DNA from 4 places in the Phaeacidiphilus oryzae TH49 genome. Region 3 is predicted to be linked to each of the others. Evidence: riboswitches for the same ligand, from Rfam matches in the RefSeq annotation. Region 3 holds a riboswitch; each other region holds the start of a gene.
What was found. A riboswitch is a leader RNA that binds a small molecule or an ion and turns the genes downstream of it on or off. The one in region 3 is predicted to bind cyclic di-AMP.
Positions count from the first base shown of each region.

Region 1: another riboswitch for cyclic di-AMP. It lies ahead of BS73_RS34795 (murein hydrolase activator EnvC family protein); the one in region 3 lies ahead of BS73_RS28390 (C40 family peptidase).
Region 2: another riboswitch for cyclic di-AMP. It lies ahead of BS73_RS07855 (transglycosylase family protein); the one in region 3 lies ahead of BS73_RS28390 (C40 family peptidase).
Region 4: another riboswitch for cyclic di-AMP. It lies ahead of BS73_RS40720 (transglycosylase family protein); the one in region 3 lies ahead of BS73_RS28390 (C40 family peptidase).

Region 1 is NZ_JQMQ01000005.1:3,362,020-3,366,640, forward strand. Features, by position in the region: gene BS73_RS18680 (hypothetical protein) at 1-490, shown strand, start outside; gene BS73_RS18685 (hypothetical protein) at 546-848, shown strand; gene BS73_RS34795 (murein hydrolase activator EnvC family protein) at 986-2,071, opposite strand; cyclic di-AMP (ydaO/yuaA leader) riboswitch at 2,082-2,235, opposite strand; partial or broken gene BS73_RS18695 (ATP-binding protein) at 3,422-4,621, opposite strand, start outside.
Region 2 is NZ_JQMQ01000005.1:779,273-783,893, reverse strand. Features, by position in the region: gene BS73_RS07865 (MFS transporter) at 1-903, shown strand, start outside; gene BS73_RS07860 (SDR family NAD(P)-dependent oxidoreductase) at 900-1,643, shown strand; cyclic di-AMP (ydaO/yuaA leader) riboswitch at 2,409-2,590, shown strand; partial or broken gene BS73_RS07855 (transglycosylase family protein) at 2,595-2,948, shown strand; gene BS73_RS07850 (TetR/AcrR family transcriptional regulator) at 2,961-3,695, opposite strand; gene BS73_RS07845 (macrolide family glycosyltransferase) at 3,777-4,621, shown strand, end outside.
Region 3 is NZ_JQMQ01000005.1:5,535,416-5,540,036, reverse strand. Features, by position in the region: gene BS73_RS40510 (C40 family peptidase) at 1-901, opposite strand, end outside; gene BS73_RS28390 (C40 family peptidase) at 1,147-2,169, opposite strand; cyclic di-AMP (ydaO/yuaA leader) riboswitch at 2,180-2,373, opposite strand; gene BS73_RS40765 (C40 family peptidase) at 2,728-3,939, opposite strand; gene BS73_RS28380 (NYN domain-containing protein) at 4,348-4,621, opposite strand, start outside.
Region 4 is NZ_JQMQ01000005.1:2,982,699-2,987,319, forward strand. Features, by position in the region: gene BS73_RS17035 (FtsB family cell division protein) at 1-94, opposite strand, end outside; gene eno (phosphopyruvate hydratase) at 364-1,644, opposite strand; gene BS73_RS40720 (transglycosylase family protein) at 1,813-2,589, opposite strand; cyclic di-AMP (ydaO/yuaA leader) riboswitch at 2,593-2,763, opposite strand; gene BS73_RS17050 (cytochrome P450 family protein) at 2,968-4,218, opposite strand; gene BS73_RS17055 (SDR family oxidoreductase) at 4,445-4,621, shown strand, end outside.

The DNA of each region.
Region 1 (4,621 bases), 2.2 Mb from region 3:
CCGCCCGCCCTCCTCCTTCGCCGAACTCCTGCCCAGGCTGGACGAGTTCGGCCTCCTCCAGTTCACCGGCGACGCCAAGGAGGCGCTGGACCTGGACGGCCAGACGGACCACCCCACCTGGGTGCGGATGACCTGGGACGCACTGCTCGCCCTCCAGGACTACGCGGAGGCGGCCGTGGCCGGCACCAGCGGCGGCGACTTCCGCTGGTGGTGCGAGAACACCCCGGGGGACTGCCATCCGTTCCCACCGCGCAAGGTCATCCGGGACGAGTCGCGGACGGTGAGCACCAACGCCAAGTGGAAGCGCGAGCGCCTCTTCCCGGTGCCGAGCGACGTGGACCCCACCGGCAGGGTCTTCATGGGCGCCCACCTCCGCATCGGCGGCGGCGGTACGGCGCCCCGGCTCCACTACCGGGACGACTGCTCCGGGACCGGGCGGATCTACCTCGGCTATATCGGCCTCCACCTGCACAACACCCGGACCAACTGAGCTCGGGGGCCGGAGTTAGGGTCATCAGCGGATCACTCGCACTGGAGGTACCGTCATGGCCCGTATCCCCTCGTCCCTGATCGCCGCAGGCGGCCTGCTCGGCGGCTACACCGTGGCCCGTACCACGAAGAAGCGCCAGCTCGGCGGGCTGGCCTTCGGCGCCGCGCTGGCCGCGGCGACCCCGCAGTGGCGCAAGGCCGCGGGCAACGCGGGCGCGGCGGCACTGGCCGGCCTCTCCGTCGGCGCCCTCGCCGTCTCCCACCCCCTGGCCAAGAAGATCGGCCCCTGGCCCGCGGTGGCCGCGGTCTCCACCGCCACCGCCGCCGCCTCCTGGCTCATCGCCGACCGCAGGGCCTGACCCAGCGGCAGGAAACAGACCGACGGCCCCGGTGTCGGGGGGTTTCCACCGGGGCCGTCGGGATCGTGGGGGCGCGGGTCACCGCAGACGGGATCGCGCCCGGAGAAAGAGAAGGAAGAACGAGCCGGCGAGAGCGGTCAGATCGACAGGCCGTGCCGGGCCAGCCACGCCGACGCGTCCTGCGGCTCCCCGCCGCCCGTCCGCACCTCGAGATGGAGGCGTGAGGACGCCAGCCCGCCGGTCGCCCCGACCCGCCCCACCGGCTGCCCCGCACTGACCGACCCGGTCCCGGCGACCGCGGCCAGGTGGCAGTACCAGATCTGCGTCCCGTCCCGGAGCGTCTGCACCACGCGGTACCCGTGCGAACCGGCCCAGGCCGCCGAGGTGATCTCCCCGTCGCCGATGGCCCGGACGACCGTCCCCGACTTCGCCGCGATGTCCTTGCCCGGGTTGAGGTGCGACCAGTAGCCGGCGCGCGTGGCGACGGCCCGCCCCTCGCTCTTCTCGACCGGCGCCACCAGCTCTCCGACCTCGGAGGCCTCCGTCCCGGCCTCGGCCGCAGCCGCAGCCGCCACCGCGGTCCCGGATGCGGAGTCGGCCGCCGCCGCGGACGCGGCCGCCCGCGCCCTCGCCTCCTCGGCCGCCCGCAGCCGCGCCTCCTGCGCACCGCGGTTCGCGGCCTCCGCGTGCCCGCTCAGCCGGGCGGCGAGCGCCAGCCCCGGATCCTGCCGATCCTCCTGCTGGGCAAGGGGGTTGGAGGCGGTGTCCTCCGCCGCGACGCCGGCCCGGCCGCCACCGGCGGCCGCCGAGGGCTCCGCCGCGTACGCGCTGGAGGCGGTCGCACCGCCCACCGCGGCCATCGCCGCCAGTCCGAGCATGGCCGCCGATCCCGGCCGCGAGGCCCACCGCCGCCCCTGCGCGGGCACCTGGGCGCCCGGCGCGGAGTCCGGCGCGAAGCCCGGCCCGGTTCCGATTCCGATGCCGTCGAGGGCGTTGCGGGCGTCGAGGGCGGGATCGTGGTCCACCACGGGCAGCGCCTGCGTCGGCAGCGCCGCTCCTGCGGGGCCGGCCATCGCGGGGTCCTGGACCATCAGCATCGGCCGGGTCGACGACCAGTCGCCCGACCCGTCGCCCGGCTCGTCAAAGCCCGTGGGACCCTCGGGAAGCACCTCGGTTCCGGCTGTCGCCGAATCGGCACCCCAGGTCACGCGGTACGACGCCATGACGGCGTACTCCTCTCCTTCCGTTCGCCGACCGGGTTAGCTGACGGGTTCGGAGCGGGAAGGTCTCCTACCGCCTCCACCGTGCCCGCGGGCACGGCTTCCGCGGATTCACCCCAAGGACGTGGGTCCCCGGCTCTTCCGGACGCCGTCGACGGTTCGTCAACTGCGCCCGGGCGATTAGGCGATGCGGCACGGCGCCGTTCGTCGAACGGCCTGGCGACCGCGCTGCGTTATCAGAAGGTAATACTTCGCCGCCCCGATTCCAAGCGGTTCAAGGGGACTGATGTTCCGGATGTGGCGCGTCGTCCACCCCAGATGCCCCCAGAACCGGTCCGGTGTCACTCGCCGCACCCACCCTGACCAGCAACGAACTCCTGGCCCCCGGCCTCAAACCCGGGCTGCGAAATCCTTCACGCCCCGCTCGCGCGACCGCGCGCCCACCGCACCCAGAAGCACGGGCCGACTACTCACCGTGGCCGCCCGACGCCTCGGCGGCGCTTCGACAGCACCCCGACAGCCCCCCACAAAAACGCGCACGGCCTCGCCAGGCCCGGGCAGCGCCACGGCGAGGACGTACGCGAGGACCATGATCCACAGAAACCGCCGCCACGGCAACGGCCATACGTGCGAACGTTATCGGCCAGTCCCGTTCGGTACGCAGGGGTTCAGAGCAACCACGGAAGCGTCCGCGCCGGTTCCGCCACCGCGATTCCGGCCATCCGGTACGGGCGATTGCCTTGCCGGACACCGGAGCTGACGCTCCCTCGCAATCCAGCCCAAGCCCCGTCGCGAACGCGCAAGCCCCGCAACCGGCCGGCGGCCCGCAACGCCGCTCGCACGGCCTCGGCCGCCCCGCACGGCCCGGCCGCCCCCGCCGCTCCGGCCGTCCGCTCAGCCCGAACTCCGTTGCCAGGCCTCCGCGTCCTCGTCCGGCGCCTCCCGCTGCGGTATCACCAGGCCACCGCCACCCGCTCCGGCAGCGCCGAGACCACCGAGACCGCCGCGGCCACCGGGGCCGTCCCCCGCCGCTCGTCCGAGCCCCGAGACACCGCCGCGCCCGCTGTTGCCGTCCGAGTCCTCCGCCTCCTCGACCTCGTCGTCCTCCTCGGCGATCTCCGCCAGCCGCCCCAGCGCCCGGGAGAGTCCGCTCGGCCCGGCGCCGACCTTCCGGTGGGCCGCCGCCAGCAGCTGCACGGCGTCCCGCACCTCGACCCCGAGCCGGTCGGCGATCTGCGCCGCCGGCATCCCCGAGGAGGCCATCCCGGCCACCTCGCGCTCCAGCTCGGTGAGCGGCTCGGCGCTGACCGGCCGCCGCCGGAACGCCCCGAGTCCGGCCGCCGCCAGCTCGGACCTGGCCCGCCTGGCCAGCCCGTCGGCCCCGCACTCCATCGCCAGCTCCAGCCCCATGTACAGGGGTTCGCCGGCCTCCTGGGGCCGCCCGGCCCGGCGCAGCGCACCGCCCTGGTCGACCAGCGCCAGCGCGTACTCGTACCCCGTCGGGGACTGGCCCAGCGACTCCACCGCCTGCTCCAGCAGGACCAGCTGGTCCTCCGTCCGGTCGGCCATCTCCGCGCACTGCCGCAGCGCGCCGCCGACCGCCGAGCGGGTGCCGAACCGCTCAGCCCGCTTGAGCAGTTGGGCGGTCAGCGCCCGCGCCCGGTCCGGCTGCTGCTTGCGGATGGCCCGCGCCAGGTGGCCCGGCCAGGGCGCCCAGACGGGGTTGTGCTGCCCGCGGGCGTCCAGCCGCTCACCCGCCTGGAGGAGGACCTCGGCGGCCTCCTTGGGCCGGTTGCGGAGCAGCAGCATGCGGCCGTACAGGGTGGGCGCGTCCGGCAGCACCATGGACGCCGGGTACGGCGGCCCGAACTGGTACTCCTCGGCGACCTCCAACGCGGCCTTGGTCTTGCCCCGGGCCAGCAGGTGTCGATCAGGAGGCCTACGGTGTCCCACTGCAGCGGCGTGCCGCGCCCGAGCCGGTCGGACTTCCGCAGCGCCTCGCGCAGCAGCTGCTCGGCCGCCCTGAGGTGGCCCCAGCGGCGCGCGACCAGGCCCTGCGACATGGTGGCGAAGGCCAGATGGGCGCCGGACCAGCCGAGCAGCTCGAACTCCGCCGCGGCTCCGTTGAACAGCTCGGAGGCGATGTCCAGCCGGTCGTTGTAGATGTAGCTGAAGCCCAGCACGGTGGGGATCTCGAAGCCCCAGAAATCGTTGCTCCAGCCGATCCCCGGCGCGGGCCGGCCGTCCTGGAGCCCGAGTTCGGCGTGGGCGAGCGCCTCGGTGGTGTGCTCCCCGCGCAGGGTGAGGTCCCAGGCGCGCATGGCCATCACCGCGCGCTCCCAGGCGTCCCGCCCGGTGCGCCCCCGGGCCAGCTCGGCCAGCCGGCGGGAACGTTCCCTCGCGTCGTCCTCGTCGCCCGAGAAGACCCGCCACATGGCGTGGGCGGCGAGCAGCCGCATCCGCTGCGGGCCCGGCGGGGTGCGGTCGGCCTCCTCGGCCACCACCCGGGCCGCCTCGCCCAATTGATTGGTATGACTCAGCGCCTGAGCCAAG
Region 2 (4,621 bases), 4.8 Mb from region 3:
CCGGCCGTCGGCTTCATCCTCTCCAGCGGGCTCTTCCTGGTGCTCGGTGAGACGCTGTCGGCCGGCTCGTTCCAGAGCTGGGGCTGGCGGGTGCCGTTCCTGATCTCGGCGGTGCTGGTCGCGATCGGTTTCTTCATCCGGATGCGGATCGCCGAGACCCCCGTCTTCCGCGCCGCCCAGGAGCGCGCCGCCGCGGAGCGCGAGGAGCGCGGCAAGGTGCCGTTCCTCGAACTGCTCCGGCGCCAGCCGAAGGTGCTCGCGCTGGCCACCCTCGCGTTCATCCTGGCGCACACCGTCTTCTACACCGTCACCACCTACGCGCTGTCGTACGGGACTTCGGTGCTCGGGCTGAACAAGAACATGATGCTGATCGGCACGATCCTGGCCGCCGCGGTGATGGGCGCGGCGACCCCGTACTTCGCGGTGCGGTCGGACCGGATCGGGCGGCGGAAGGTCTGCCTGGGCGCGACGCTCGCCGCCGCGGTGTGGGCGTTCCCGATGTTCTGGCTGCTGAACACCCGCCAGACGGCGCTGGTGATCGTCGCGCTCTGCGTCGGCCTGCTCTGCTTCGCCTTCCTGTACGGGCCGATGGGCGCCTACCTGCCGGAGCTCTTCGCCACCCGGTACCGGTTCTCCGGCGCCTCCTTCGCGTACAGCGCGAGCGGGATCGTCGGCGGCGGGGTGAGCCCGCTGCTGGCCACCAAGTGGCAGTCGATGACCGGGAGTTCGTGGCCGACCTCGCTCTGGATGATGGGGATCGCGCTGGTCGCCTTCGGCTGCGTGGCGCTGCTGCGGGAGACCAAGGACGACAGCTTCGGCCCGGGCGAGGTCGGCGCGGAGACCGCCGACGGCGCCGAGGCCCGGGCGGCCGGGGCGGCTGGAGCGGCTGGGGCGTCCGCATGACCCGGCCGGTGGTGCTGATCACCGGCGGCGCCTCGGGGATAGGCCGGGCCTGCGCCCACCGGGCCGCGGCGGACGGCGCCCGGGTGGGCGTCCTCGACCTGGACGCCGAGGCGGCCCGGGCGGTGGCCGCCGAGCTGCCGGGCGAGCCGGGCGCGCACGCCGGTGCGGGCGCGGACGTCTCGGACGGCGCGCGCATGGCGGCCGCCGTGGACGGGCTCCGGGACCGCGTCGGCCCGTTCACCGGGCTGGTGGCTTCGGCGGGGATCGCCCCGCGCGGCGGGATCGACACCGTGACGGACGAGCAGTTGCGGTCCGCCTTCGCGGTGAACGTCGGAGGTGTGGTGCACGCCGTGCAGGCGGTGCTGCCCGATCTGCGGTCGGCGCGGGCCGGTTCGATCGTCGCCCTGGCGAGTCTGGCCGCGTTCCGCGGCGGCGGGCTCCTGGGCGGCACCGCCTACGCCGCATCCAAGGGCGCCGTGGTGAGCCTGATCCGGGCGCTGGCGCGGGAGTTGGCCGCGGACCGGATCCGCGTCAACGCGATCGCCCCCGGCCCGACCGCGACCCCGATGCTGGGTGCGGCCGACGAGTCCGAGAACCGGGCGTTCGCCGAGACCACCCTCCTCGGCCGGGCCGGCGAGGCCGAGGAACTGGCCGGCACCGCGGCCTTCCTGCTGGGCCCCGACGCCGGCTTCATCACCGGCCAGGTCCTCCACGCCAACGGCGGGGCGCATTTCGGCTGACCGCTGGACCCGGGGTCACCCCGCGCCGACGCCATTGCGGGCGCGGCGGCTGGCCTGCGTGTCGGTGTGGGGCGCGGGCGCGGGCCTCGGGCCGGACGGACGGGAGAGCGGGGTGAGTGCTGGGGGAGGCGGGGAGGTCGGGGCGGAATCGCCAGCCGGATGCGGCGGCGGCTGGCCGGGGCGGGTCCGATCCGGCGAGGCTGCCCCGGCTCGCCCCCCAAGCCCGGGGACCTTTGATCCGGTAGCCGGTAGCCGGTAGCCGGTAGCCGGTAGCCGGTAGCCCCGGAGCCCGGCCTGTCGGAGCGTCAGCTTCGGCGGCGGGCGGGTGACGGACGTGGTCGGTGAGGCGCTCGCTGAAGCCCGCCCGTTCCGGGACCACGGGACGCGGCCGGCCCGGCCCCGCGTGTCGCCGCGTGCCCGAGGCACCCGTCGGCGTGACGGAAGGGCCCGGACGGTGGTCTTGAGCGAAACGTACGCCAACCCGCCGACGGGCACGGTGCCTGCGCTGTGCCGGCCTCCGAATTCGGCGCGCTTTGTGGGGAGTTGACACCTGCGAAGGCCGCATTCCAAACGACGGCCGGCCGCGCCGAATTCCGGTCCGACACGCCGGCCTCGCCCGATTCCCGGATTTAAACGTGGACCGGTGGGTTCGGGTGCGGAATCCCCCGTAAGCACCACAGCGACAACACCCATGCGGCGGAGCATAATTGAGTTGATGTTAAAAGCATGATTAGCGTTCGAATGGGCCCGCAGCCGTGGGCCTGCGCCGCGGGAACGCCGAATCCCGACCACCGCGCGCGCCGTGAGCATCGAAGAGTCGGTCGGGAGCGGGGGAACCATCGCTGCCGCGCAAGGTCGCGGCTAGGGGTGAAGCCGCGGGCGCGCGGCCGGGGCCGTACAGGCTCCGAACCCGACAGCTCACCTCGTAGGCGTGACACGGGAAACGTGCACATGAGTGTGTGCAGTAATACCGAACGCTTCGTCGTCTCCACCGCATTCGCCTTCGCCGGAATCTCGATCGCATTCCTGGTGCCGAACGCCGCCGCTCGCACATCCGCCGCACCGACCGCCGTCTGGGAGCGCGTCGCGGCCTGCGAGTCCTCCAACCGCTGGCACGTCAACAGCGGTAACGGCTACTACGGTGGGCTCCAGTTCACCTCCTCCACCTGGCGCGCCTACGGCGGCCACCGCTACGCCCCCCGCGCCGACCTGGCCAGCAAGGGGCAGCAGATCGCCGTCGCCGAACGGGTGCTGGACGCCCAGGGCCCGGGCGCCTGGCCGGTCTGCTCCGACCGGGCGGGCCTGCATGACTAGGCGTCACCGCGGTGCCGGTGGCGGCGGATCGACCGGGGCGCCGGGCCCATGACGGCCCGGCGTGTCGTCCGAGGTGGTGCCGCCGCGCCGACCGGCTTCGGCGAGCCGCCCCACGGCCGAGGCGAGTTCCTCGGCGTAGCGGTCGACGACCTCGGGTGAGTCGGCCGCCGCGCCGAAGAGCGCGCGGGCCAGCTGCGGGTAGACGGCGAGGGCGTTGCCGGCGCTGATCGTGATCAGCAGCAGCGCGGCGGGGTCGATGCGGTCGTCGACCTCGCCGGCGCGCTGCCGCTCGCGGATCCGCTCCACCTCGTGGCGGAGCCGGGCGTCGCGCTCCTCGGCGTCGGGGCCGGCTTCGCCCTCGCCCTCGCCCTCGCTGTCGGTGAGGCCTTCCCAGGCCAGCAGGCGGCCGCCGAACCGGGGGTCCACACTGGCCCGCACACCGCGCCGGACCTGCTCGCCGAGGTCCAGGTCATCCGGGATGGCCTGCGCCTCGTAGGCCCGCCAGCGGCGGCCGATCTCGCGGTAGAGGCCGTCCTTGCCGTCGAAGTAGTACGAGATGAGCTGCTGGTTCACGCCCGCGCGCCGGGCGATCTCGGCGACCCGGGCACCGGCCGGGCCCTTGGCGGAGAAGATCTCCACCGCTGCGTCCAGAATCCGCTCCCGGGTCCGCTCGGCGTCCCGCTGGCGCTCGCCTGGGGCCGGTGACCTGCGCTTACGGGGGGCGTCCGGAGTGTCCATGGCCATGATTGTGTCATATGGGCGAGCGATTCAATCAATCAGACGTTTGACAAATCCATGTCTCCGGTTGACGGTAGGGGCATGGCTCATATCGCCTTCGTCAGCCTGGCCGAGGCCGGGCATCTCAATCCGACGCTGCCTGTCGCCCGGGAGCTGATGGCCCGGGGGCACCGGGTCAGCTATCCGGCCGACGCCTCGATGGCCGAGCGGATCCGCCCCACCGGCGCGGAGATCGTGCCGTACCGCTGCGAGCCCGCGGCCGATTCCGCGGCCGAGCCCGCCGCCGAGCCCCTGGTCATCGACGGGATGGACGCCGCCGCCCGCGCCGCCCTCGGGATGCTCAAGCAGCTCGCGCAGGTGCTGCCGCAGATCGAGGCCGGCTACCGGGACGACCGCCCGGACGTGATCGTCAGCGACTGGCTCGCCTGGGCGGGGCCGATGCTCGCCGCCAAGTGGGGGATCCCCCGCGTCCAGTCCTGGAGTGCCCACGCCGCCAGCGAGGGCTACGACTTCGGCGCGTTCGCCGACCAGATGTTCGCCGGCAGCCCGTGGAAGCCGGAGTTCGACGCACTCCTCGCCGACGTCCAGGCGAGGCACGGGGTACCGCCGTTCGCGCTGCGCGACTTCTACCGTCCGGCCGAGTCCAACCTGGTGTACCAGCCCAGGGCCTTCCACGTGCGCAACGAGACCTTCGACGACCGGTACGCCTTCGTCGGCCCGACCCGGCTGCCCGGGGCCGAGCCGGCCGGCGGCGGCTGGGGGCCGCCGGGTCGTCCGCTGGTCTATGTCTCCCTCGGCACGATCATCAGCCGCCCGGACTTCTTCCGCACCTGCGTCCGGGCCTTCGCAGAGCTGCCCTGCCGGGTCCTGATGTCGGTCGGCGACGGGATCGAGCCGGCGGCGCTGGGACCGCTGCCGCCGGGGGT
Region 3 (4,621 bases):
GCGAGGTGCGCGGCAGGGTCACCCCGGCGTGCCGCCAGGCCCAGTACATCAGCCCGGAGCAGTCGAAGGAGCCGGGACCGGTGGAGCCGTAGACGTACGGGCGGCCCAGCGCGGCGCGCACGGCGGCGACCGCCGCGGCGGCCCGGGGATCCGGGGCGCCGGCGCCGCCCGCGTTCGCCAGCGCCGCGTCGGCGGCCTGGGCGGCCGGGTCGGAGAGGCCGTCGGCGCCCCCGGCCCTGCCGTTGACGGCTGCCTCCACCGCCGCCCGCTGCCGGGCGTCCAGCGAGGAGAGCAGCGCCCGTGCCGCGGCGAGCCGGCCCTGCACGGCGGACTTCGCCCCGGCCAGCTGCCCGCGCAGCCGCTGGAGCTCGGCGAGTTGACGTTCCGCCAGGTCACGGTCGCGGTCGAGGCGCCGCTGCCGCTCCTCGATGGCGTGCACCCGGTCGGCGGTGCGGGCGTCGGCGCGGTCCAGGGCGTCGGCCCGGTCGAGGTACTCCTCGGGCCGGCTGTCCAGCATCAGCTGGAGGGTGGGCGGGACGGCGCCGTCCCGGTACTGCGCCCCGGCCAGCGCGCCGAGTTCGTCGACCGCGCCGTTGAGCTGCTCCTGCTCGACGGCGATCCGCTGCTGGACGTCCGCGACCCGGTCCTGGACCTGCTCGCTCTCCTCCTGCACGGCGTCGTAGCGCTGACCGGACCGCTCGGCCTGCTCGTAGAGCGACTGGAGGCGCTGCGCCGGGTCGCCGGCGCCCGCCGCCGCCCCCGGCCCGCCCGGGGCGGCGAGCGCGCTGCCGCCGCCGGCCAGCGCCGCCGCGGCCGCGGCCACGGTGAGGGCGAGGGTGCGCCCGGCCCCGCCGCCAAGGAAGGGAACGGCTCGGGCCCTGGCCCGTCGATGCGACGCCATCGCGCGAACTCCCTTCACCCGTGAGCCCCGTGGGTACGAGCGCTGACGTTAGCGAGAAGAGGGCGCCTGGTCCAAACCCCCCACCGGGCGAAAATTCGGGCGGCACACGTACGAATTGACGATCTGCCAGCTCAGCGCGGGTCTCCGGGCCCGAGCGGAAATCCGCGGCAGGGGCGGCACGCGGAGACGCGCGCGGCCCGGCCCTCCGCGAGGAGGACCGGGCCGGGTGGTCGAGCGGGGGAGGCTCAGACGCGGCGGACGGTGACCACGCTGCCGATCGTGGAGATCGACTCGTAGCGGACCACGGCGCCGGTGTGCGGGGCGTGGAGGACCACGCCGTTGCCGGCGTACATCCCCACGTGCTCACCGCCGTTGAAGATGACCAGGTCGCCGACCTGGGCCTCGGAGAGCGGCACCGAGGTGCCGACGTTCTCCTGGGCGTACGAGGTGCGCGGCAGCGAGACGCCGGCCTGCTCGTAGGCCCACATCATCAGGCCGGAGCAGTCGAAGTTGCTCGGGCCGGTCGCGCCGAAGACGTAGGCGTCGCCGAGGCGGGTCTTGGCGGCGGCGAAGGCGGCGGCAGCGGCGCCGGAGGAGGCGGTACCGCCGACGTGGCTCGCGGCGTCGTTGACCGCGGAGGCCTCCTGCTGCTGGAGCTTCTGACGCTCGGCCGCGGTCAGCGAGCTGAGCTTGGCCTGCGCGGCGGCCAGCTTCTTCTGCACGTCGCTCTTGGCGGACGCCAGCTGCTTGGCGGTGGACTGCAGGCCGGCCAGCTTGGCCTCGGCCTGGGCCTTCTCGCGGGCGAGACCGGCCTGCTGCTGCTTCAGCTGGTTCAGCATGTCGGTCTGCTGGGTGGTCAGCTGGTCCAGCGAGGAGGCCTTCTGCAGGTAGCTGGAGGGGTCCGAGGACATCATCAGCTGGACGGTGGGGTCGACGGCGCCGGTGCGGTACTGCGAGGCGGCGAGCGAACCGAGGTTCTCCAGCGAGGTGTTGACCTGCGACTGCTGCTTGGCGACCTCGTTCTCGAGCAGATCGACCTGCTTCTGCTCCTGCGCGAGTTGGGCCTTCGCGCCGTCGTACTTCTGGATCGCGCCGTCCGCCTGGTCGTTGAGCTTGTTGACGTCGGCCTTGACCTGCGACAGGGATTCCTTGGGCGCGGCCTGGGCGGCCGTGTTCGCGGACATCGCGACGGCGGCCGCCGCCGTGACACCGAGCACGGCGGCCCGGGCGCGGCGGTTGGGGTTCTTGGGTCGGCGGTGGGACGCCACGAAGGCGAGCTCCTTCTTCCTACGACCGCCTACCGGGTGAGCTGACGGGTTCGGGCTGGAAGACTGCCCTACGACGCCTCACGTCCCCGACCCGGAAGCCGCTCTAGCGCGGTGAGGCGCTCGCGTGTCCCGGGCCGCCTGGGGGCGACCTGGCGCCGATTCACCCCGGGGAGATTGGTTCCCCGGCTCCGGTGTCCGATGCTCCCCCGAGCGCCGCCTGGACTCTCGTCCCGGGCCTCGCTCCGCATCCTCCACCAGACTCGGCGGTAACCGGCGCTGCCACCCGGGCGGGTGATCGACTTGGCGCAGGTTCGGAGCCAGAGACTAGTAACAGGAATGTGATCCCTTCAAATCCCCGAAAGTAAAAAGTCTCCCTAGTTGCAACTCCGGTCGGAAATCACGACACGGCGTAGCCGCGCCCCTACCGAGGCGCGACCACGCTACCGCCATCTTCGGCTCACGGAGGGCGAATTCGGACATCTCACCGGATTGCCTGACGGCCCGTGAGACGCGTCACACGGACGCCTGATTCTCCCTCATCTCGGGTTCACGACGGGATCACATACGCCGAACGGCGGTCACCGACCCGATCGTGTCGATGGACTCGAGTCGGACGTACGCCCCCGGATAGGGGGCGTGGAGGATCATGTACTGCCCCGAGGAGTTCTTCCCGGCGTAGAGCCCCACGTGCTCACCGCCGAGCATCACCACGATGTCCCCGGGCTGCGCGTCGGCCAGACCGCTCACCGCGCTGCCGACCGTCTCGTCCGAGTAGGAGTAGTGCGGCAGCGAGATGCCCTCCTGCGCGTAGGCCCACTGGACCAGGCCCGAGCAGTCGAAGGAGCTCGGCCCGGAGGCGGCCCAGACGTACGGAGAGCCGATCTTGGTCTCCGCGGCCGCCAGCGCCCGCGCGCCGACCGACCCGGAGGCGGTGGACCCCGACCCCGTGGTCGAGCCCGAGCCCGAACCCGAGGAGGACTGCGCGACCTTCCGCCGGGCCGCCTTCTCCGCCGCGGCCTGCTGGGCGGCGGCCTGCTGGGCCGCCTTGCGGGCCGCGGCCTCCTGCGCCGCCCGCTCGGCCGCGGCCTTGCGGGCCAGCTCCGCGCGCTGCTGCGCGGTCAGCTTCTGCAGCATCCGCTGGGCCTGGGCCAGCTTCTGCTGCGCGGTCTGCCGGGCGGCTGCCATCGCCTCGGTCTGCTGCTGCTGGGCCTCCAGGGCACTGCCGGCCTTGTCCCGGGCGGCCCGCAGGGTCTGCTCCTGGGACTGGAGCTGGCGGAGCATCCCGGCCTGGGCCCGGTCCACCTGCTGCACGGTGGAGGCGCGGCTGAGGTAGTCAGTGGGGTCCTTGGCGGTGAGCATGCCGACGGTCTGGTCGAGGCCGCCGTCCCGGTACTGCGCGGCGGCGATCGCGCCGATCCCCTCCACCTGCTTGTTCACCGCGTCCTGCTGGTCGGCCACGTCGTTCTGGGCGGCGTTCACCTGCTGCTGCATCTGCCGGCGCCTGGCCAGGGCGCCGTTGTACTGCTCATCGGCGGCGCCGGCCTGCTGGCGCAGGCTGTCCACCTGCTTCTGCACCTGGGCCAGCTGGGTGGCGGTGTCGGCCTCGGCGGTCCCGGACCCCGCTCCCGAGGACAGGGCCACCGCCGCGGCCGCCGCCGCGGTGACCACGCCGGCTCGCGCACGGCTCGGGGGTGCGGGGCGGCGGTGCTGGGCTCCACGCGGCTTACGCGGCATCTCCGGTATCTCCGGGGTCTCCGGCAACTGCGACAAGCTGCATCGCTTCCTTACTCCTGGCCGCCTGCCGAGGAGGTTGCCGCGGAAGACCGGAGGGCGCCACGGGCATGCGCGCCCGCGCGGACCAACCAGCCGCGGATCCTGGCTCCGGGGCGGCACCCCCCGCTTGCCGGGCCGGATTCGGCGGGAACCTCCCTGGTCGTCCCGTTTGGCCGACCAACTTCCGGAGGTTCGGCGGAGACACTAGTGGGAGCGGTGTACGACTGTCATGTCAGTCATACGAATCCGCCTCGTTCTTCACAGAAGCCCCGGCGCCAACAGGGGTGAGTTGGGGGCGCTTTGACGTCTTGTCGACTTCGAACGGCTTGCGGACCACCGCCGGCCCCCGCCCCTGACCGGCGGCGTCGACGGGCCGCCCGCTCCCGGCGGCGCGCCCCGGCCGGCTCAGCCCCTGGCGAGACGCTTCAGCAGCATGGTGGACGGCACCGGGCGTGCGCCTGCCCTCTGCACGCCGTCCGCGACCTCCCGGTCCGAGGAGACCACCGTCACCGCCCGGCCCGCCGGCTCGGCCCGGACCAGTCGGCGGATCAGCTCGTCCGCCGTCTCCCCCGACCGGCTGAAGAGCACCCGTACCCCCCGTGGCGGGGCCAGCAGCACCGGTACGTCCAGATCCTTGCCGTCGAAGACGCAGGTGACCTCGGCCCCGGACTGCGAGGCC
Region 4 (4,621 bases), 2.6 Mb from region 3:
CGACCGCGCAGAGCACCAGCCCGAGGACGGCGGCGCGGCCGGTCATCCTGGGCCGGCGGGGGCGCCCGGAGCGGGCGACGTTGAAACGCAGCAAGTTCCCCTCCGGGTCGGTTGTCCGTTGGCCGCCAGCGTAGATGCTCGCGGACGACTTTTCCCCGACCCGCTGAGCGGCCCCGCCAAGTCGCGCAGCGACTTCAGGGGCGCGGGGAACTGCGCGGCCGGCCACTTACGGTCCACAGGTCGGCAACGGAGTCCGGGTTGCAACCGAGTGGCCGTTGCCGGGTGCGGCGCCGTAGTCAGCCGGGCGCGCAGTTCCCCGCGCCCCTTACTTGCCCCTTCGGGGCTGCGCTCGGGGCGAGGGCGTCAGCCCTTGAAGCGGGGGAAGGCGCCGCGGCCCGCGTACTCCGCGGCGTCGTCCAGGATCTCCTCGATCCGGAGGAGCTGGTTGTACTTCGCCACCCGCTCGGACCGGGCCGGCGCGCCGGTCTTGATCTGGCCGCAGTTGGTGGCAACGGCCAGGTCCGCGATGGTGGTGTCCTCGGTCTCGCCCGAGCGGTGCGACATCATGCAGCGGAAGCCGTTGCGCTGGGCCATCTCGACCGCGTCCAGCGTCTCGGTCAGCGAGCCGATCTGGTTCACCTTCACCAGCAGGGCGTTGGCCGCGCCGTCCTTGATGCCCCTGGCCAGGCGCTCCGGGTTGGTGACGAACAGGTCGTCGCCGACCAGCTGGACCTTGTCGCCGAGCTGCTCGGTGATGGTCTTCCAGCCGTCCCAGTCGTCCTCGAAGAGCGGGTCCTCGATGGAGACCAGCGGGTAGGCGTCGACCAGCTCGCCGTAGTACGCCGACATCTCGGCGGCGGTGCGCTCCTTGCCCTCGAAGGTGTACGTGCCGTCCTTGTAGAACTCGGAGGCGGCGACGTCCAGGGCGAGGGCGACGTCCTGGCCGGGGGTGTAGCCGGCCTTGCGGATGGCCTCCAGGATGAGGTCGAGGGCCTCGCGGTTGGAGTCCAGGTTGGGGGCGAAGCCGCCCTCGTCGCCCAGACCGGTGGCCAGGCCGCGCTCCTTCAGGACCGACTTGAGGGTGTGGTAGACCTCGACGCCCCAGCGGACGGCCTCGGAGAAGGACTCCGCGCCGATCGGGGCGATCATGAACTCCTGGATGTCCACGTTGGAGTCGGCGTGCGAGCCGCCGTTCAGGATGTTCATCATCGGGACCGGCAGCACATGGGCGTTCGGGCCGCCGACGTAGCGGAAGAGCGGGAGGTCGGAGGCCTCGGAGGCGGCGTGGGCCACGGCCAGCGAGACGCCGAGGATGGCGTTGGCGCCGAGCGAGGACTTGTCCGGGGTGGCGTCCAGGTCGAGCATCGCCTGGTCGATCAGCCGCTGCTCGGTCGCGTCGTAGCCGACCAGCTCCGGGCCGATCTGCTCGATGACGGCCAGCACGGCCTTCTCCACACCCTTGCCCCCGTAGCGCGACTTGTCGCCGTCACGGAGTTCGAGGGCCTCGAAGGCGCCGGTGGAGGCGCCGGACGGGACCGCGGCGCGGCCCGTGCTCCCGTCATCGAGGCCGACCTCGACCTCGACGGTGGGGTTGCCTCGCGAGTCGAGGATCTCGCGGGCTACGACGACGTCGATGGACGGCACGTTGTTCTCCTTCACGGGTACGGGGCCGTTACGACCTGAGCCTAACCGCAACGGCCGCCGCGGCCATCCGGGACATCGGACCCTATTCGGTCCGCGTTCGGTCCATCCTCGGTCCGTCCCGGGCCGCGGCGGCCGCCTACCCACGGGTAGGTCAGGGCCGGTGGACCCTCAGCCGACCTGGAGGCGCTGGCCCGGGTAGATCAGGTCCGGGTTCGAGCCGACCGTGGACCGGTTCTCCTGGTACAGGTGCCGCCAGCCGCCGGAGACGTGCGCCGCCGCGGCGATGCGGGACAGGGTGTCCCCGCTGCGCACGACGTAGTCACCGTGGCCGACGGTGTGCACGGCACTGCCGCCGCTCGCGCTGCTCGTGGTGGGTGTCGAGCCGCTCCTGGTGGCTGTGGAGCTGCTCGCCGGCTGCTCGACAGTCCGCGGGGCGGTGTGGCCCGCGACGCTGTCGGACGAGGCCGTGTGGGTGTGCGAGGCGCTGCTGTGACGGGTCGTGGTGCCGCCTGAACCGGTGCCGACCTGGGCCGGCGAGCCGCCGGCGGCGAGCCCGGCCTTCTGGCTGCAGACCGGCCAGGCGCCCGGCCCCTGCGCGGACAGCACCTTCTCGGCCACGGATATCTGCTGGCCCTTGCTGGCCCGGTCGGCAGTGGGGGCGTACTTGGTGCCCCCGTAGGCCGCCCAGGTGGACCGGGTGAACTGCAGTCCGCCGTAGAACCCGTTGCCGGTGTTGATGGACCAGTCGCCGCCGCTCTCGCACTGGGCGACACGGTCCCAGGTGGAGACGGTGGCGGCGTCGGCGGTGCTGGTGGCGGCGGTTCCGATCAGCGGGATGGCGATTCCGGCGCCGGCCACTCCGGCGGTGGCGACCAGCCGCCTGGTGTGGGAGCTGCGGGGTTTGCGATGACGGCCGGTGCCGCCGAAGACAGCGGTGGGATGCATCGGCTGCTTCCTCTCCGACGCCTGCGAGGTGAGCTGTCGGGTTCGGGCCGTGAGGTAGCCCGGCCGTCTCAGGTCCGCTGAGGCGGCTTCACCCCTAGCCGTGCGCCGGGCAGTTGCCGCGACTCCCTCGCGGCGGCGTGGTCGCTGCTGCCGGTGCTTCGGCGGTGTACGTGGGTCCCCCACTCCTGTCCGTTCGATCTGTCGACGACCCTCGCTCCGGTGGACAGGACTCGGCGTCCCGGGGCTCGGGGTTCGCAGACACGCGAACGTCGTGCAGGCTATGCAGATCGTACGAATGTCCTCAAGTCGCACAATCTCACACCCGAGGCGTACAACCTTTGGGCGGTTCTGAGCGTCGGTCAGTTCGCAAGTGGTGCTTCAGGAGTGGACGGGTGTGAACTCGACCGGGAGTTCGCGCAGGCCACGCATGATCAGCCCGCCGCGCCTGCGAAGCCCCGACGTCTCGGTAGCCAACGCCAGATCGGGTAGACGCGCCAGCAGGGTGGCCAGCGCCGTCCGGCCCTCCAGACGGGCGAGCGGGGCACCGATGCAGTAGTGGATGCCGTGCCCGAAGCCGAGATGCGGATTGTCCCGGCGGGCCAGATCGAGCGCGTCCGGTTCGGCGAAGCGGGCCGGGTCGCGGTCGGCGGCGGCGAGGACGACGAGCACCGGGTCGCCGAGGCCGATCCGCTCTCCACCGATCTCCACCGGCTCGGTGGCGAACCGCCAGGTGGCGAGCTCGACCGGGCCGTCGTAGCGGATGAACTCCTCGATCGCGGTGTCCCACAGGGACGGGTCGGCCCGCAACCGCTCGCGCTGCGCCGGGTTCTGAAAGAGGGCCAGCGCCCCGTTGCCGATCAGGTTGATGGTGGTCTCGAAGCCGGCGAAGAGCAGCACGAAGCACATCGCCGCGGCCTCGTTCTCGGTCAGATGCTCGCCGTGGTCGCTGGCCCTGATCAGGCCGGAGATCAGGTCGTCGCCGAGGTCCGCCCGCTTGCGGTGGATCAGCTCGGAGAGGTACGCCCGCATCCGCTTGACCGCGCGGCCGACGCCGCCGCGCGGGGCGCCGGGGTGGCGGATCATCATCGCCGCCCAGTCCCGGAACGCGTCCTGGTCCTCGGCCGGGACGCCGAGGAGGTCGCAGATGGCGTAGATGGGCAGCGGGAAGGCGAACTCGTGGATCAGCTCGGCGCTGCCGCGGGCGGCGAAGCCGTCGATCAGCCGATCCGTCAACTCCTGCACTCGGGGCGTGAATTCGGCCACCCGGCGGGGGGTGAAGGCCTTGGAGACCAGGCGGCGCAGGCGGGTGTGGTCCGGCGGGTCGATGTTCAGCAGGTGGGTCATCAGGTCGGCGCTGCGCTCGCCGGGGATGCCGATCCGGCCGCTGCGGTGGGCGCCCTCCTCGCCGTGGTGGGCCGGGTTCTTGCTCAGCCGGGGGTCGGCGAGCGCCGAGCGGGCGTCGGCGTAGCGGGTGACCAGCCAGGCCTCCACCCCGCTGGGGAGGGTGGTGCGGTGCACCGGGGAGTGCTCCCGCAGCCAGGCGTACGCCGGGTACGGGTCGGCGGCGAACTCCCAGTCGAAGAGGGCGGGGCCGTCGGAGAGGGCGGGCGCGGGCTGGTTCTCGGGCACGCACCGACGTTAACCGGTCCGGCGTATGGGCAGCATTCGGACGGCGTGCCGGCGGCAAGCGGGCGGCGGGCGGGCGCCACGCGGGCGGCGATCCGGCGGCGTTCCGGCAGGTGGTCAGGGTCTGTCCGCCGCTCGGCCGCCGCTCTACGATCAGCGCCAACCGCGGCGACACGGACGGGCCCGGTGCGGAGCGGCCCGGCGGCGGAGCGACAGAGGGGCGGACGACATGCGGATACGGGACTCCGTGGTGGTCATCACGGGAGCGGCCGGCGGCATCGGGAGCGCGCTGGCCCGCAGGTTCTGCGCGGAGGGCGCGCGCGGGCTGCTCCTCGCCGACCTCGACGGGGACGCCGTCGAGGACCTGGCGGAGGAGCTGGACCGGGAGGGCTGCCGGACCGTCGGC